Regions from separate parts of the Pseudidiomarina terrestris genome, predicted to be linked through region 1. Evidence: predicted binding sites of a transcription regulator. Region 1 holds the regulator's gene; the other holds the start of a gene.
What was found. The regulator MetJ, encoded in region 1, represses methionine synthesis genes. The targets are predictions, from matches to a motif close to TAGACGTCTAGACGTCTA.
Positions count from the first base shown of each region.

Region 1 (7,594 bases):
GTAAAACGGGTACCACCAACGATGTCAAAGATACTTGGTTCTCAGGCTTTGTCAGTGGACTGGTTGCGACCGGCTGGGTGGGTTTCGATAACCTCGAAAATGCTCTGGGTAGCACCACGATGAACAGTAACCTTGATAGTAGTGAACAGCCTATTTCGGGTACGGAAGCAGGGGCCAAGACTGCGCTGCCTATGTGGATCGACTTTATGGAAACCGCAGTTGAAGATGTTGAGTCGAAGCCCTTTGATGTACCGCCTGGCCTGGTTTCTGCCCGAATCGACCTGGCCACCGGAAAGCTCAGTCGCGCCAGTGATTACACGACGCGTTTTGAGTACTTTATCCCGGGTACGGCACCCACTGAGTATGTGGATAAGTCATCGTCACCGACAGTCTTTGGTGACGACGACTCGATCTTCTAAGCGGGTCAGACTTTTTTGCTGAGGCGGCTGAGCAATTGATTCAGATCCGATTGCACACCGCCCGCAGTCACTTCTTTTCCGGCTCCGGGGCCACTTATGACCAGCGGCATTTCGTGGTACCAGTCGGTATAAATCACGAAGATATTCTCACCCGGAATCAGGTTGGCGAGCATATCGCCTTCAGGAATATACTCAATCCCGACTCGCGCGATCACGCGGTCGTCATCGCGCACGGCAAAGCTTGCCAAAAGACGTGGAACTTTCCCGGTTTGCTGCGCGTCTTGATACAGATCCTGCATACCATCATCAAGCTCAGGTAAGCGCTGCATGAACTCGTCCAGCGGAATATCAGCCAGATGTTCCGGCAGTAAGCTATCAACATCGATATCTTTCCAGTCCAGTCGTAAGCCAATCTCGCGTGCCAGGATCAGCAGTTTGCGAATAATATCCTGACAGGATAAATCCTCGCGTGGATCAGGTTCACTGAGCCCGCGCTCTTTTGCTTCGCGCACTAAGTCGCTGAATTTCACATCGGCATTAAAATTCTCAAACAGCCACGACATGGTGCCCGAGAAGATCCCTGAAATACTCTGAATGCTATCGCCGGAATTACGTAAGTCGTTCAGCGCGTAATTGAGCGGCAGGCCGGCGCCAACGGTCGTGTTGTAATACCACTCCCGCTGATATTCCTGCTGGATGGTGCGGATTTCGCTGTACTGGCTCTCGGTCGAGGCGCCAGCGCGTTTATTGGCACTGATAATATGCAAACCGTTGGCGAAAAAGCTTGGATACAGCTGCGCGACAGCGGTGGCATCGGTTAAATCGAGCATCACCAGTTCGTCGTAGGGTGCGTTGGGTAACTCCGGGATCAGCTGACTCATTTCATAGGGGCGGGCCAGGCGTTCGAAATTATCCTGCCAGTCGGTTAAGTCCAGACCATTGTAATCCAGCCACATGCGGGTGGAGTTCAACACGCCAATGATACGCACGTCCATCTGCTCGTTAATGCGCTCGCGCAAACGGCGGTAAAGACTTAACCAGGCACTACCGATGTTACCGCGACCGACCACCAGTACACCAAGACTGCGGCGGTGGTTGAAGAGCTGACTGTGGATCCGGTTCAATAGGCGGTTATCCAGTTTTTGCTCAAGAATAGCGACCACCGCATTATTATCGGGTGTCAGCGCCAGCCGACGCAGCGCCTGCTCACTGGTTTCTTGCTTGAATACAGAATACTGTTCGGTCTCCTGAATACGATTGCCGACCAGCGCCAGCATCGCGTAGCCGGTGAGCTTGCTGGCGTTATGCTTGGTGTCGATCTCAGCTAACCATTGCTCCATGTAATCCAGGTGGTTCTGATGGTAAGCATAATAGGCCTGATGTTGCGCAACTTCGTTCCAGCTAATCAAAGGGGTCAGTTCCAGCTCTTCGAACGCCTCAATCAGTTTGGCGTCGCGTAAGTCGACCCGGAACAGCACCACTTCCGAAAGTGCGGTCAGCACTTTACCGGAAGCTTCGGCGTCTTCGTACAAGCCAATTCGGGTTTGCTGATTCTCTACTTTCAGACTCGAGCGTACGGCAATGACCATGCGCTCACGATTGACCGGCTGGAAGGTGCGCGGATGCAACACCGGGCTACCTAAGCGAGCCAGTTCTTCAGCTTCACGCCAATCGAGAATAGGCAGACTCACGACCCGTTCGACTTTGCGCGGATCAGCGGAGTAGACCCCGGCGACATCTTTCCAGATGGTGACCTGCTTGGAGTCAATCAGACTGCCGACCAGGGTGGCCGAGTAGTCACTGCCGTTGCGACCAAGAATCAACGAGCGACCTTCAGGGTCGGCGCAGATGAAACCGGTGACAATAAAGCGGGTACCGGCATAAGGGGCAATCCGGTTCAGCAGCCCCGCGCGCGAGACGTCAACGCGGATGAGAGGCTCTGGCGCATCGTCTGCAACCAGAAAGCTACGGGCATCGATGTGGTCCGCCTGGGTACCTTGTTGCTGTAGCAAGGTGGACAGCAAGCGTGCTGACCAAAGTTCGCCATAGGACAGCAGTTCTGGGCGGTTTTCGATGATTTCTGCGCCGCTGAGCCAGTCCCACCAGCGGGCAAAGTCAATTTCTGAGGCTCTTAACAGGCGCTGCTGATGTTCACCGCTTAACAATTCAGTGATTAAGCCCTGTTGGTACTTCTCTAACTGTTTGAGTAGCACTTCAGCCATGCCGTAATCGCCATCGGCATCGGCATCGGCTTCGTGTTTGGCATCAATAATGGCAAGGATGCGGTTGGTCGTGTCACCTGCTGCAGAAACCACCACCAGGTCACTGGCACCGGCGTACTCTGTGACGATGCGGGCTACCCGTCGGTAACAATAGGCATCGGCAAGACTGCTACCGCCGAATTTGTGAACCTGAACTTGATCTGCAACGGTTTGAATTTGTGCTTCGGAAACCTCAACCTTCATGATGCGTATGCGCTCTCCAGAATAAAGATTAAACAGCGATTATACGGTGCCACTGCCAGGCAATAAAGCACCTTAATTTTAAGTCTGTGCAAAAAGACGTATAGACCGCTAAGCGTATAAAGTTGACTGTACCGCAGACCATTGTACAATTCACCCCATTATGTAAGGTTATTCAGTGGAAGGTGCAGTATGGAGTGGGACGGCGAGTATATTTACCCGTATGTAGAACATGGTAAGAAAAGTGAGCAGGTGAAGAAAATCACCGTGTCCATCCCTACCCGGGTGCTGAAAGTGCTTACCGACGAGCGTACCCGTCGGCAAGTTAAAAATCTGCGTCACGCCACCAACAGTGAATTACTTTGCGAGGCGTTTTTACACGCCTTCACAGGGCAGCCCTTGCCTGAAGATGACGATTTACGCAAAGACAACCCACACAAGATCCCAGCTGAGGTGCGTGCCGAGCTGGAGCGTCGCGGCCTGCCTATCCCGGCCGACGAAGAGCTGGACGCCGACGAACTGGAGTAAGCTCTACAGCAGGTACTCCAGTGCCGTTTCGTCGCAGTCATGTTTGCGCGGACAGATATCGCAGTCTTTCATCACTTTTTCTGGCAGCTTGTCTTTGACTGTCAGACGAAAGTTAAGCTTGCCAAAAAATTCCGGTACCCGCGTCAGTACGATGGTGCGGGAAATACCAAGCTCGCGCGCTTTCCATAATAAAAACGCGACCAGCTCAGCCCCCAGACCTTTGCCCTGCGCCTGCGGAAACAGACCCAGGCTGCGGATCTCTGCCAGGCCTGTGCTGTACACATAAAGCGCCGCACAGCCCACCACTTCATCGTCGATTTCCGCTACAGCAAAGCTCTGAATCGCTTGTAATACATCAGCTTTGTCCCGCGGCAGGTTCTCACCTTGATCAGCCCAGTAAGCGATCAGATCACAGATTTTATTGGCATCGCTCAGGCGCGCCTGACGTACGTGTTTGCTGGCGGCTTCCGCAGCATGCAACCAGTCGTTGGCGTGTTTGATCGCGACCCGTACCGCACTGGGAGCCGTGCCACCTAAGGCGCTGCGCTGCTGCACTCCATAATTCAGCTCAAGAACCTGGTAGACATCGTCGCCGATAGTGTCCGAAAATTCGTGAAATTCGGCTAAAGTTAGCGCCTCCAAGGGCTGCCCTTGCTGCTGGGCATAAAGCACCGCGGCACCGGTGATATGGTGGGCGTCACGGAACGGGATGCCTTTACTGACCAGGTAGTCGGCAAGTTCGGTAGCATTGCTGTAGCCCAGCGCAGCTTGCTGCGCCGCATGGGCTTCGTTTACGCTCAACTCGGGTACCGCGAAGGTCAACATCTGCAGACACTGCAGGTAGGTATGCAGGGCATCGAATAAGCCTTCTTTGTCTTCCTGCATGTCTTTGTTGTAGGCCAGCGGCAAACCTTTCAAGGTGGTTTGCAGCGCATGTTGATGGCCAAACACCCGTCCCGTTTTGCCGCGCAGCAACTCAAACAGATCCGGGTTTTTCTTCTGTGGCATTAATGAAGAGCCGCTGCTGATCTTGTCAGTCATGGCAAAACAACCGGACTCGCCGGAGCAATAGAAGATCACATCTTCCGCTAAGCGTGATAAATGCAGCATACCGGTGCTGGCGCTATGCAGTAAATCCAACGCAAAATCGCGGTCGGACACGCCATCCAGACTGTTTTCACAGGCGTAGCGAAAGCCCAGACTGTGCGCCAGCGCTTCCCGATCCAGCGGAGCTGTGGTACCCGCCAACGCGCCGCTGCCCAGTGGGCATACGTCCAGTCGCTTCTGGGTTTCCTTCAACCGGCTGACATCGCGCTGCAGCATTTGTACGTAGGCCAATGCCCAATGTCCTGCCATGATCGGCTGCGCCCGCTGTAAATGGGTGTAGCCCGGCAACGCCGCAGCCTGATAGCGCTCGGCGAATTTGATCAGCGCCTGCACAGCGGCCAGATTTGCCGTGATCAGCTCGGCACAGACGGCTTTGCAAAACAACCGCAGGTCCGTGGCCACCAGATCGTTACGGCTACGTCCGGTATGCAGTTTCTTCGCTGTCGCACCGATTTTTTCGATCAGCTGTGCTTCGACCCAACTGTGGATATCTTCTTCGTCGCTTTGCAACGGCAACTGCGGGTCGGCTGCGACGCCCTGTTGCAGCTCCTGTAGTGCCTGCTGTAACTGGGCATTTTCGTCCGCCGTCAGTAGCTGCGCCTGCGCTAAGGCATCCGCCCAGGCCCGGGAGGCCTGTAAATCGTAGGTCGCCAGCTGGTAGTCGAACCGCAACGAATCGTTAAACTGTTTGAATTCAGCGGCGCTGGGCTCGCTGAACCGTCCTCCCCATAAACTCATGACGCTGCCTCATCTCCATCGATTGCCGCCGGAGTCTGGTGCAGGGCGCGGATGCGTGATGCCAGACTGTAAAGGCGGATAAAGCCTTCAGCATGCTGTTGATTATAGACGTCGTCTTCGTCAAAGGTAGCGAAGGCATTCGAGTACAAGCTGTTGGGTGAGCGCTTCTGAGTGACGTTGACCTGGCCTTTGTAGAGTTTAACGACGATATCGCCAGTTAAAGGCTCAGCCAGTTTGTTTGCGGCTGCGAGCATGACGTCGCGCAGCGGAGTAAACCAGCGCCCATCGTAAAGTAACTGAGCAAATTCGTTGCCCATGCGAATCCGATAATCCTGTGTGGTGCGATCCAGCACCAGACTCTCAAGTCCTTGCAACGCAGCGTAAAGCACAGCACCAGCAGGGGTTTCGTAGCAGCCACGGGATTTCATGCCGACCAGACGGTTTTCCACCATATCGAGGCGACCCACGCCATGGGCACCCGCCACATGATTCAGCTGAGTAATGGCGCTGACCGGATCGATAGCTTCGCCGTTGAGGGTAACCCACTCGCCGTGCAAAAACGACAAGGTCAGGTATTCCGGCACGTCAGGCGCTTGCAGGGGCTCAGTGGTCCAGCTCCAGACTTGTGCGGTCGGTGCATTCCAGGGATCTTCGAGCTCACCACCTTCGGTCGAAATGTGCCAAAGGTTGGCGTCGCGACTGTAGATTTTAGTTGCTGATGCACTGCAGGGAATATTGCGCTCAGCAAGGTACGCCAGTAGTTGCGGACGGCTGCGCATGTCCCACTCACGCCAGGGAGCAATCACTTGTAAATCAGGCGCCAGCGCGGCAAACGCAGACTCGAAGCGGACCTGATCGTTGCCTTTACCGGTGCAGCCATGCGCGAGGGCATCCGCACCGACTTTACGCGCAATTTCGACCTGTGCGGCAGCAATAATTGGCCGTGCCAACGCGGTACCAAGCAGGTACTGGCCTTCATAAATGGCACCGGTTTTCAGGGTCGGGAAAATCACCTCATTGACCAGCTGCTGTTTGAGGTCGACCACATGGCAACTGCTGGCGCCGGAGGCGATAGCTTTTTCTTCCACGCCGGCAAGCTCTTCATCACCCTGACCTACGTCAGCGACAAAGGCGACCACTTCGCAGTCATAGTTTTCCTTGAGCCAAGGCACGATCGCGGACGTATCCAGACCACCTGAATAGGCTAACACCACTTTATCGATCGACTTTTTCATGCCTGAGCTCCTGCAAATAACTGAACTAAAATTGCGTTTTGTGCGTGTAAACGATTTTCGGCCTGATGTAAGACCAGCGACTGCGGGCCATCAATTACCTCGGCAGTAACCTCGCGGCCGCGGTACGCAGGAAGGCAATGCATAAAATAGCTGGCGCCGAGCTGCTGCATCAGATCGTTATTGACCTGAAAAGGGGCAAAGTCATGCATCACCTGATTACTGTCCCGCTCCTGCCCCATTGAGAACCAGGTGTCGGTATAAATCGCATCGGTTTGTTGTAGATTGCTGAAGTCGTGGTGCAGGGAAATACTCCCGCCATTTTCCTGCGCCGTTTGCTGTGCCAAAGCAAGGGCATCAGCATTGGGCTCATACCCTTCCGGCGTCACGATTTGTAAGTCCATTCCAACCAGCGCTGCACCTGACATCAGCGCCTGGCAAACATTGTTACCATCGCCAATATAGGTCAGCGTGACCTTACTCAAATCGCCCAGCTGTTCAGTCAGGGTGAGCAAGTCAGCCATTGCCTGACACGGATGACAGACATCACTCAGTGCATTGATGACGGGTTTGTCTGAGGCTTGTGCAAGTTCCTCCAGGGTCGCCTGCGAGAACACCCGCGCGACAATGGCGTCGTGCCATAGCGCCAGATTCGCACCAACATCGGTCGCGGGCTCGCGACTGCCCATCAGATTCGCAGCATCAAGGTAAATACTGTGGCCGCCCAAGCGGTGGATACCTGCCGCAAAACTCGCGCGGGTGCGCAGCGAGGGCTTCTCAAATACCAGCGCGATGCTTTTGCCCTGCAGATGGTTTTGCCAGGTCGTGGGGCGTTGTTTGATGGTCTGGGCCAGGTCCAGTAATTGTGCCACTTGCGCGCTTGATAAGTCCCGCAGTGCTAGTAAATCTTGCATGATGATTCCAACTTAATAACTGATTCTAAAAAATGAATAGGGTAATAGCTGCTTAGAAACGAATGCGGGTTCCGGCCGCCTCACCCTTTGCCAGTCGGGTCAGTGCGTTGGCGTCTTGCCAGCCGGCCACCGCGATACTTCGTCGCGAATGTTGTGCGGCTTGTAAAGCGGCGTTTAATTTCACCACCATGCCA
Region 1 covers NZ_JAGGJE010000006.1:84,352-91,945, forward strand. Annotated here, with positions in the region: gene J6J28_RS12115 (penicillin-binding protein 1A) at 1-419, shown strand, start outside; gene metL (bifunctional aspartate kinase/homoserine dehydrogenase II) at 425-2,884, opposite strand; gene metJ (met regulon transcriptional regulator MetJ) at 3,074-3,409, shown strand; gene argH (argininosuccinate lyase) at 3,413-5,254, opposite strand; gene J6J28_RS12135 (argininosuccinate synthase) at 5,251-6,489, opposite strand; gene argF (ornithine carbamoyltransferase) at 6,486-7,400, opposite strand; gene argB (acetylglutamate kinase) at 7,453-7,594, opposite strand, start outside.

Region 2 (7,594 bases), on a different contig from region 1:
GAGCCATAAATACTGCGCTGATAATTGCGGCAAATCGGCACGTCTGGCGAGTACCTGCGCCAGCTGTTCAAACCGTCCCTGTTCTAACAATACCGTAGCGTAACTTTCAAGAATAGTGCTATTTCGGCCACTGTGATTCAAGGCGCGCTGAAAGTACTCATCTGACTTTTGAATATCACCGGCTTTGGCAGCACATCGGGCCGCATTCTCGTAGGTCGATGCTACTTTGACATAATCAGGAATTGCCAGGGCCTGACGAAAATATTGATCGGCTTCGGCAAAACGCCCCATGGTACAGAGCAAGGCACCAAGGTTGTTGTACGTATCACCGTTATCAGGTTGCAGGCGAATGGCATTGCGGTAGTAACGTTCGGCGTTCTCGTACTCTTTTACCTGCTGGTAATAATACGCCAGAGCGGTATGAACGGATGGGTTTTCCGGAGTGTAGTCACGAGCACGCTCGAGATTGGCGCGGGCCTGCTGATAGTTGCCAGACTGCAGGTATTGTAACCCCAATGCCAGGCGCGTATCGGCGGCTTCCTGAGCGTTAAACTGCTGTGCTGGCTGATCTTTACCATCAACCGTGCGCTGGCTCACGCATCCCACCGCCAGAAAAGCTAAACTGGCCACTAGCAAACTTCGCTGGAGTCGTCGCATTACAGGTCCTCTTAGGTTGTTCGCAATGCTACCCTGAACCGTCCCGCATGCCTACGCCAGCGCTGCATATTTACGAAACCTTGACGTCGATTCCGTTACCACCACGCTGGGCTTGCTGCTTCTTCAGGATTCGTTTCGTGCGGTCAATGACGTCGCCGACCAACTGGCCACACGCAGCATCGATATCATCGCCACGAGTTTTCCGCACTGTGACGATATAGCCTTTTTCTATCAGAACCTTAGCAAAGCGGTCAATGCGAGAATTACTGGAACGACCGTGGTCGTTACCCGGGAATGGGTTAAATGGAATCAAGTTGATTTTGCAGGGCGTGTCTTTTAGCAATTGCGCCAGCTCTGCGGCTTGATCCATCGAATCATTCACGTGATCGAGCATAACATACTCAATAGTGATGTTCTTATTTGCTTTTGAGCCATCAATGTAATGGCGGCTGGCTTCCAGAAACTCCTGAATATTGTACTTCTGGTTGATAGGTACAATCTCATTACGCAGTTCATCATTCGGCGCGTGTAAGCTAATCGCCAAAGCGATATCAATTTCTTCTTTTAGCTTATACAGCGCAGGGACGACGCCAGATGTACTCAGCGTGACACGGCGCTTGGATAAGCCAAAGGCGTTGTCATCGAGCATCAGCTCCATTGCCGGAACCACATTCTTCAAATTCAGCAGAGGTTCTCCCATGCCCATCATGACGACGTTGGTCACGGCTTTGATGCCAGTTTCACCGTAGGCGCCCAGCAACTTGTTCACCCGCCAGACCTGACCGATGATTTCTGCAACTCTTAAATTACGATTAAAGCCTTGTTGGCCGGTACTGCAGAAAGTGCATTCCAGCGCACAGCCGACCTGCGAGCTGACACATAAAGTCGCGCGGTCAGCTTCCGGGATCCAGACGGATTCAACATCCTGACCATCAAACAGCGTCATTGCGAACTTGATGGTACCGTCGCTCGACTGTTGCTGCATGCGCACTTCTGGTGCCCGAATCTCAGCGATTTGCTTAAGCTTTTCCCGCAACCCCTTGTTCAGGTTGGTCATGTCATCGAAGTTGTCGACACAGTAGTGATACAACCATTTCATCACCTGATCGGCACGAAAAGGTTTCTCACCAAGCTCCTTGAAAAACTCGCGCATAGCCTGGCGATTCAAGTCAAGGAGGTTCACTTTTTTGTCAACTGCGTTCATATAGACCTATAACCTAAAAGCGTTATTCGTAATTAAAGCGTTCGCTTCGCTGTCGTAACAGCGAAGCGCCCGAAACATAGCTGTTACACTATGCAAGTTTGTCTTAGCGAGTACGCGCGCAGATTTCTTCATCAGAGAAGAAGTATGCGATTTCGCGTGCTGCAGACTCTACCGCGTCAGAACCGTGAACCGCGTTCTCGTCGATAGTTTCAGCATAGTCAGCGCGTAGCGTTCCTGCCAGTGCTTCCGTTGGGTTCGTTGCACCCATGATTTCACGGTGACGCAGAACGGCATTTTCGCCTTCCAGTACGCTGACCATGATAGGACCAGAAGTCATGAACTCAACCAGCGCGCCAAAGAAAGGACGCTCTTTGTGTTCAGCGTAGAAGCCTTCAGCTTGTTCTTTGCTCAAGTGCATCATTTTCGCAGCAACGATACGCAGACCAGTGGTCTCGAAACGGTTGTAGATACCGCCGATAACGTTTTTGCCAACTGCGTCTGGTTTGATAATAGATAAAGTACGTTCTAAAGCCATGATTTTCTCCACTATGCTTTAAGTTTGGATGCTTAGAATTGAAGTCGCGCGGATTATACATGTTTGCAGAACTGACTGCCACCGCTGTTACTGCGGTGGCATTGCCGATTTTAGTTGAGGAGTCTTACTTCAAACATTGGACTCTCGCTATAGGGCGAGGTGATAATTATTTCATGGTTTCCTGCGGTGATCTTGTACCCGTCAATTAATCTTTCATAGCTCGCTGGGCCGCCGGCCGTTTGTAATGCGGTTAGAATCTCCACCTCAGAGCCTTTAAAACGGTAGTTTAACGTTGGAGCTGGAGTGCGGGTGCCAAATTTCGGCTGCACCCAGCCCTGTTGATAATCACCATCGTCAAAGCCTTTATAAAGCGTTCGCGTGGCTGCTAAGCTCGACTGGATTATCAGGGAAAAGGTGTCGAGTTCTGGGTGTGTGAACTCACAGCTGTCGAGACCGCTATCCCCCGCTATGCAAGATGAGTTAGAGACATCTGGGGCAAGATGCCAGTTGAGTTGAATCTCATCATTGGCTTCTGCCCCAATAGTTTTTATCAGGTCAAAAACATAGAGCTCAACGGTTTCACTTTCTGGCGCAAACACCAGTCGCCTATGCACGTATTGAGTTTCGGCGAGTTCACCAAATGTGTAGCATCCACTTGCAATGCAAGCAGCCTCGATGACTTCGGCTTCATTCTCAACTCTGATAAGCCCATTGATAATTGGCACATTATGAGACAATTTACTGTCGAAGAATACGCGCTCTCGGCCTTGGTACAGGTAGGGGCCACCAGCGTCGACGAAAATCTCATGTCCATTTAAAGCATAGGTCACATGACCGGCATCGTGGTGACCGTGGGAAATTTTTGGCAAACCGAAATCTACCAGAGCATACTGCTCAATGCTAACCCCCGTTGAGCTGTTTGGCCTTAAAATAACCACGCCCTCAGTTTCTTCTATGTAAGCTCGCTCAAGTGATTCTGTGTTTACCGTACCCGAAGCTCGATCAAAGTACTCGGAGTCGAGGTTGCCGTTGGCTATTATCGTATTCAGTCTTCTGAGAAATGATTTTACTCCGAAGTTTGTATCACCCATCGCCGGAGCCCCGCCATTGCGGTAGAGCAGATGCGCTGCCGCATCCACCATCCTGTTCAAGCGCTCGAGATTTGTGTCTGTATTTGAATTTTGGATCCTCTGCAAGAACTGACTGGCGCTTATGAATAGTTCCATCGCGACAAAGTGATAACCTGTCGACTGCTCACGCGAGAAACCAGTTTCTGGAACCACCATCGAGGTGAAGAGGGTTTCAATCCGTTCTCGTGCGGCTGCAGCGTAATCAGTTTCCGCAAACACGTCTGGCATTATCAGAACCAGATTTAACAGCGAAACAGAGTGGAACATACTGTGGTTGTGAGAATAATAGGCGTCTAAATCAAGTAGGTACCTAAGCTCTGCAGCATGATCTTCCAGATTTGCCTGAACCCACGCTGACTCTTCAGTGGTTAGCTCATTCTTTAAAAATTGTTGGTAAAAATAACTGATAACATCGACTCTTACAGCTACCGAATGATCGTTCCAACTCATGTAGTTAACTGGGTTGTGTCTTGGAGACTTGGCAAGATAATCTAGGATCAACCTTTTGATCTCATCGCGGTACTGCTGCTCTCCGGTCTGCGCATAATAATATTCGTAAGCATGGAGCCAAGCGAGAGAGTGGTAATAGAGTAACCAGGTATTGTTATTAAAAGGGTCTTCTGACCAGTCAGGGTTAAGAGGGATTGTCCACCCCGGGAAACTAGTCCAGTTCAGCAGAAATTCTCGCTCATTAACTACATCATCGGCCCTACCTTCCCGATACCAAATTGAGCGGATGGTATTATAGAGCTCATTTGGCTCAGGTGTGTTTGAGTAAACATAGTCGAGGGTCAGTTCTTCGCCGTTAAGGACGAATACGAGCTTTTCTGAGCTTGGGATTAGATAGTTAGGGGTTGCATTGTTGTCACTTGGTGTATAGGTCCAGTTGACTATTCGTTCATTGGTGTTTCCGGAAAGAGTAGCTAGCTCTTCACGCTCTCCACTCGTTCGCTGGACCAGCACCTTGACCATCGATTCTTGTAACGGCAACAAAAGTTCAAGTGTGACTGCGTAGCCTGACCCTTCCACCAGATGTTCCTTGGCTAACCTCGCTGACTTAAACCCGTTGTGAAGTTGAATCGTGACCCGAGTGGGGGCCGATGTCGCATTAGCAGTAACGACACGGTATGAAAACTCCTCATCGACCTCTTGCTCTGGAGCTGTATAAGTGAGCGTTCGTGATGTCACCTGGATTGAGCCTGATTTTGGCCCCTCGACCACCTCTAAACGGACGAAGTCATCCACCTGATCATTGCTCAACACATCAAGTTCTAAAGTTTCGACCCAGCTCTCCTCAAACATATCAGCTGCCGTTACTAAGCTCGGTGGGGTTTCAGGGCGCTGTTCTTCACTTCCACCACAACCTGACAGGTAAGCCAAAATAAATACAATGCAAAAAATACGTTTCATCATCTCATTCGTCATGTTGAGTTTTTATTAAATATATCATTTTACCTCATCGAGAAACATAAAATTAGCGCCACTACTGTATTGGTGTTGCCATTTATGATATAGATATCTAAACGTCTATTAGGAGTAACGTATGACTCAACAAATTACATTAGCTGGCGGTTGTTTTTGGTGCATCGAAGGGGCTTTTAAGCAAGTCCGAGGTGTTTTAAAGGCTGAGTCTGGCTACGCTGGCGGGCACAAAGAGAACCCTACCTACGAGCAGGTGTGCGCTGGCGAGACGGGTCATGCTGAAGTCGTGCAAATCACCTTTGAGCCTACGGCGCTCTCGACTCGTGAAATTTTGGAGATTTTCTTTGCCCTTCATGACCCTACCCAGTTAAATCGCCAAGGTAATGATGTTGGCACCCAATACCGTTCGGCTATTTTTTATCAGAGCGAAGAGCAGCGTGTTGCGGCGGAAGATATTATTGCGGAAATGCGTGACGAGGGAACCTGGAACGATGAGATCGTGACGGAAATCGAGCCGCTGGAAAAGTTTTGGCCCGCCGAGGACTATCACGATAATTACGTTGAGCGTAATCCGCAAAATGCCTATTGTCAGGCTGTGGTCAGCCCCAAGCTTGCGAAGTTCAAACGTACTTTTGCCGAAAAGCTCGAGTAAAGCTGTTCGCCATCCACCCTCGAAGTGGATGGCATCTCTCACATAATCTAGAAAGGGCTGCCCTTGGTAATTGGGCCGCCCTTTTTTAGAAGGGCTGCCCTTTCTGATTGGGCCTGCCCTTTTTTGGGAGGGCTGCCCTTTCTTTTCTAGTGGTTTTCTTTGACCATGTTGACGGTGTATTTGGGGATTTCGACGACCAGGTCTTCGCCATTGAGGCGAGCCTGGCAGCTGAGGCGTGAGTCGGGGTCGAGGCCCCAGGCTTTGTCCAGCATGTCATCTTCATCATCGTTAATTTCAGCGAGTGAGTCATAACCTTCGCGCACGTACACGTGGCAGGTCGTGCAAGCACAGACTTTCTCACAGGCATGTTCAATGCCAATACCGTTGCGCAACGCAACGTCGAGGACAGTTTCGCCGTCACTTGCTTCTACTGCGGTTCCCTCAGGGCATAGCTCATCATGGGGTAAGAATACGATTTTTGGCATTACTATTACCTCGGACTAAAGTTCGTTGACATTACTGCCAGACAGCGCTTTGCGAATTCCGGCATCCATGCGGCGTGCGGCGAAATCTTCGCTGGCTTGGTCGACAGCTTCAATGGCTTTCTCGATAGCATCGGCGCTGGTGCCGGCTCGGGCTGTGCGTAACGCTGACATCGCATTGTCGAGACGTTCCCGCTCTTGTTCATCAAGCAGCTCGCCATCAGCAGCTAATGCGCTGCTGAGCGCTTCCAGGACCCGATCGGCTTCGACCTGCTGTTCACGTAACATACGGGCCGCCATATCTTCCTGGGCATTGCTCATTGATGACTGAATCATACTGGAAATATCTTCATCCTTCAGGCCATAAGACGGTTTGACTTGAATCGAAGCGCTTACGCCACTGGATTTCTCCATAGCTGTAACACTCAGCAAGCCGTCCGCATCCACCTGAAAGGTGACCCGTATGTGGGCTGCACCAGCGGCCATCGGCGGGATATCACTGAGCACGAAGCGGGCTAAAGAACGACAGTCATCAACCAGCTCGCGCTCGCCCTGTACGACATGAATCATCATCGCCGTCTGGCCGTCTTTAAAGGTGGTAAATTCTTGCGCTTTAGCGACTGGAATGGTGGTGTTGCGGTCAACAACTTTTTCGACCAGCCCACCCATGGTTTCCAATCCTAACGATAACGGAATGACATCGAGCAACAGCATGTCGGAGTCTGGCTTATTGCCTGCCAGAATGTCCGCCTGCACTGCAGCGCCGATAGCCACGACCTGATCGGGATCAATAGATGTCAGTGGTGCGCGACCGAAAAATTCTCCGACAGCCTCGCGCACACGTGGTACCCGGGTGGAACCGCCGACCATGACGATTTCAAGCACTTCGTCCGCCTTCACGCCGGCGTCTTTCAGTGCCCGTCGGCAGTTCAGCAGAGTGCGTCGCACCAAGGGTTCAATTAACGCGTCGAGCTGTTCCCGGGTCAGTGTCGTACGTAACTGCGAACCAGCGGTGATGCCTTCAATGCTGCTGCCAGGAGTGACGGTGACCGCGGTGCTGTCGGCATCGGTCAGAGCTTCTTTTGCCGCTTTCGCGGCGTTGATTAGGTCGCGCTCGAAACGGGCCGGCACATCACCGGGTAAGTCCCATTCGGCTTTTAAGTGATTGACGATAAGCTGGTCGAAGTCATCGCCGCCAAGGGCGCTGTCTCCGCCGGTGGCCAGAACTTCAAATACCCCGCCCTGCAAGCGCAACAGCGAAATATCAAAGGTACCGCCGCCTAAGTCATAAACCGCGATCAAACCTTCCTGGCCCGAATCCAAACCGTAGGCTACCGCCGCTGCGGTGGGCTCGTTCAATAAGCGCAACACGTTGAGTCCAGCCAGCTGCGCAGCGTCTTTCGTGCTCTGCCGTTGGGCATCATCAAAATAGGCTGGAACCGTAATGACCACGCCGGTGAGCTCGCCACCAAGCGCTGCCTGCGCACGGGCAGACAAGGTGCGTAAGATATC
Region 2 covers NZ_JAGGJE010000001.1:358,724-366,317, reverse strand. Annotated here, with positions in the region: gene pilW (type IV pilus biogenesis/stability protein PilW) at 1-657, opposite strand, end outside; gene rlmN (dual-specificity RNA methyltransferase RlmN) at 728-1,861, opposite strand; gene ndk (nucleoside-diphosphate kinase) at 1,965-2,396, opposite strand; gene J6J28_RS01720 (heparinase II/III domain-containing protein) at 2,507-4,939, opposite strand; gene msrA (peptide-methionine (S)-S-oxide reductase MsrA) at 5,070-5,600, shown strand; gene fdx (ISC system 2Fe-2S type ferredoxin) at 5,747-6,085, opposite strand; gene hscA (Fe-S protein assembly chaperone HscA) at 6,101-7,594, opposite strand, start outside.
Region 2: a site for MetJ is predicted at 5,039-5,056, ahead of msrA (peptide-methionine (S)-S-oxide reductase MsrA). Genes of this name have one in related genera too.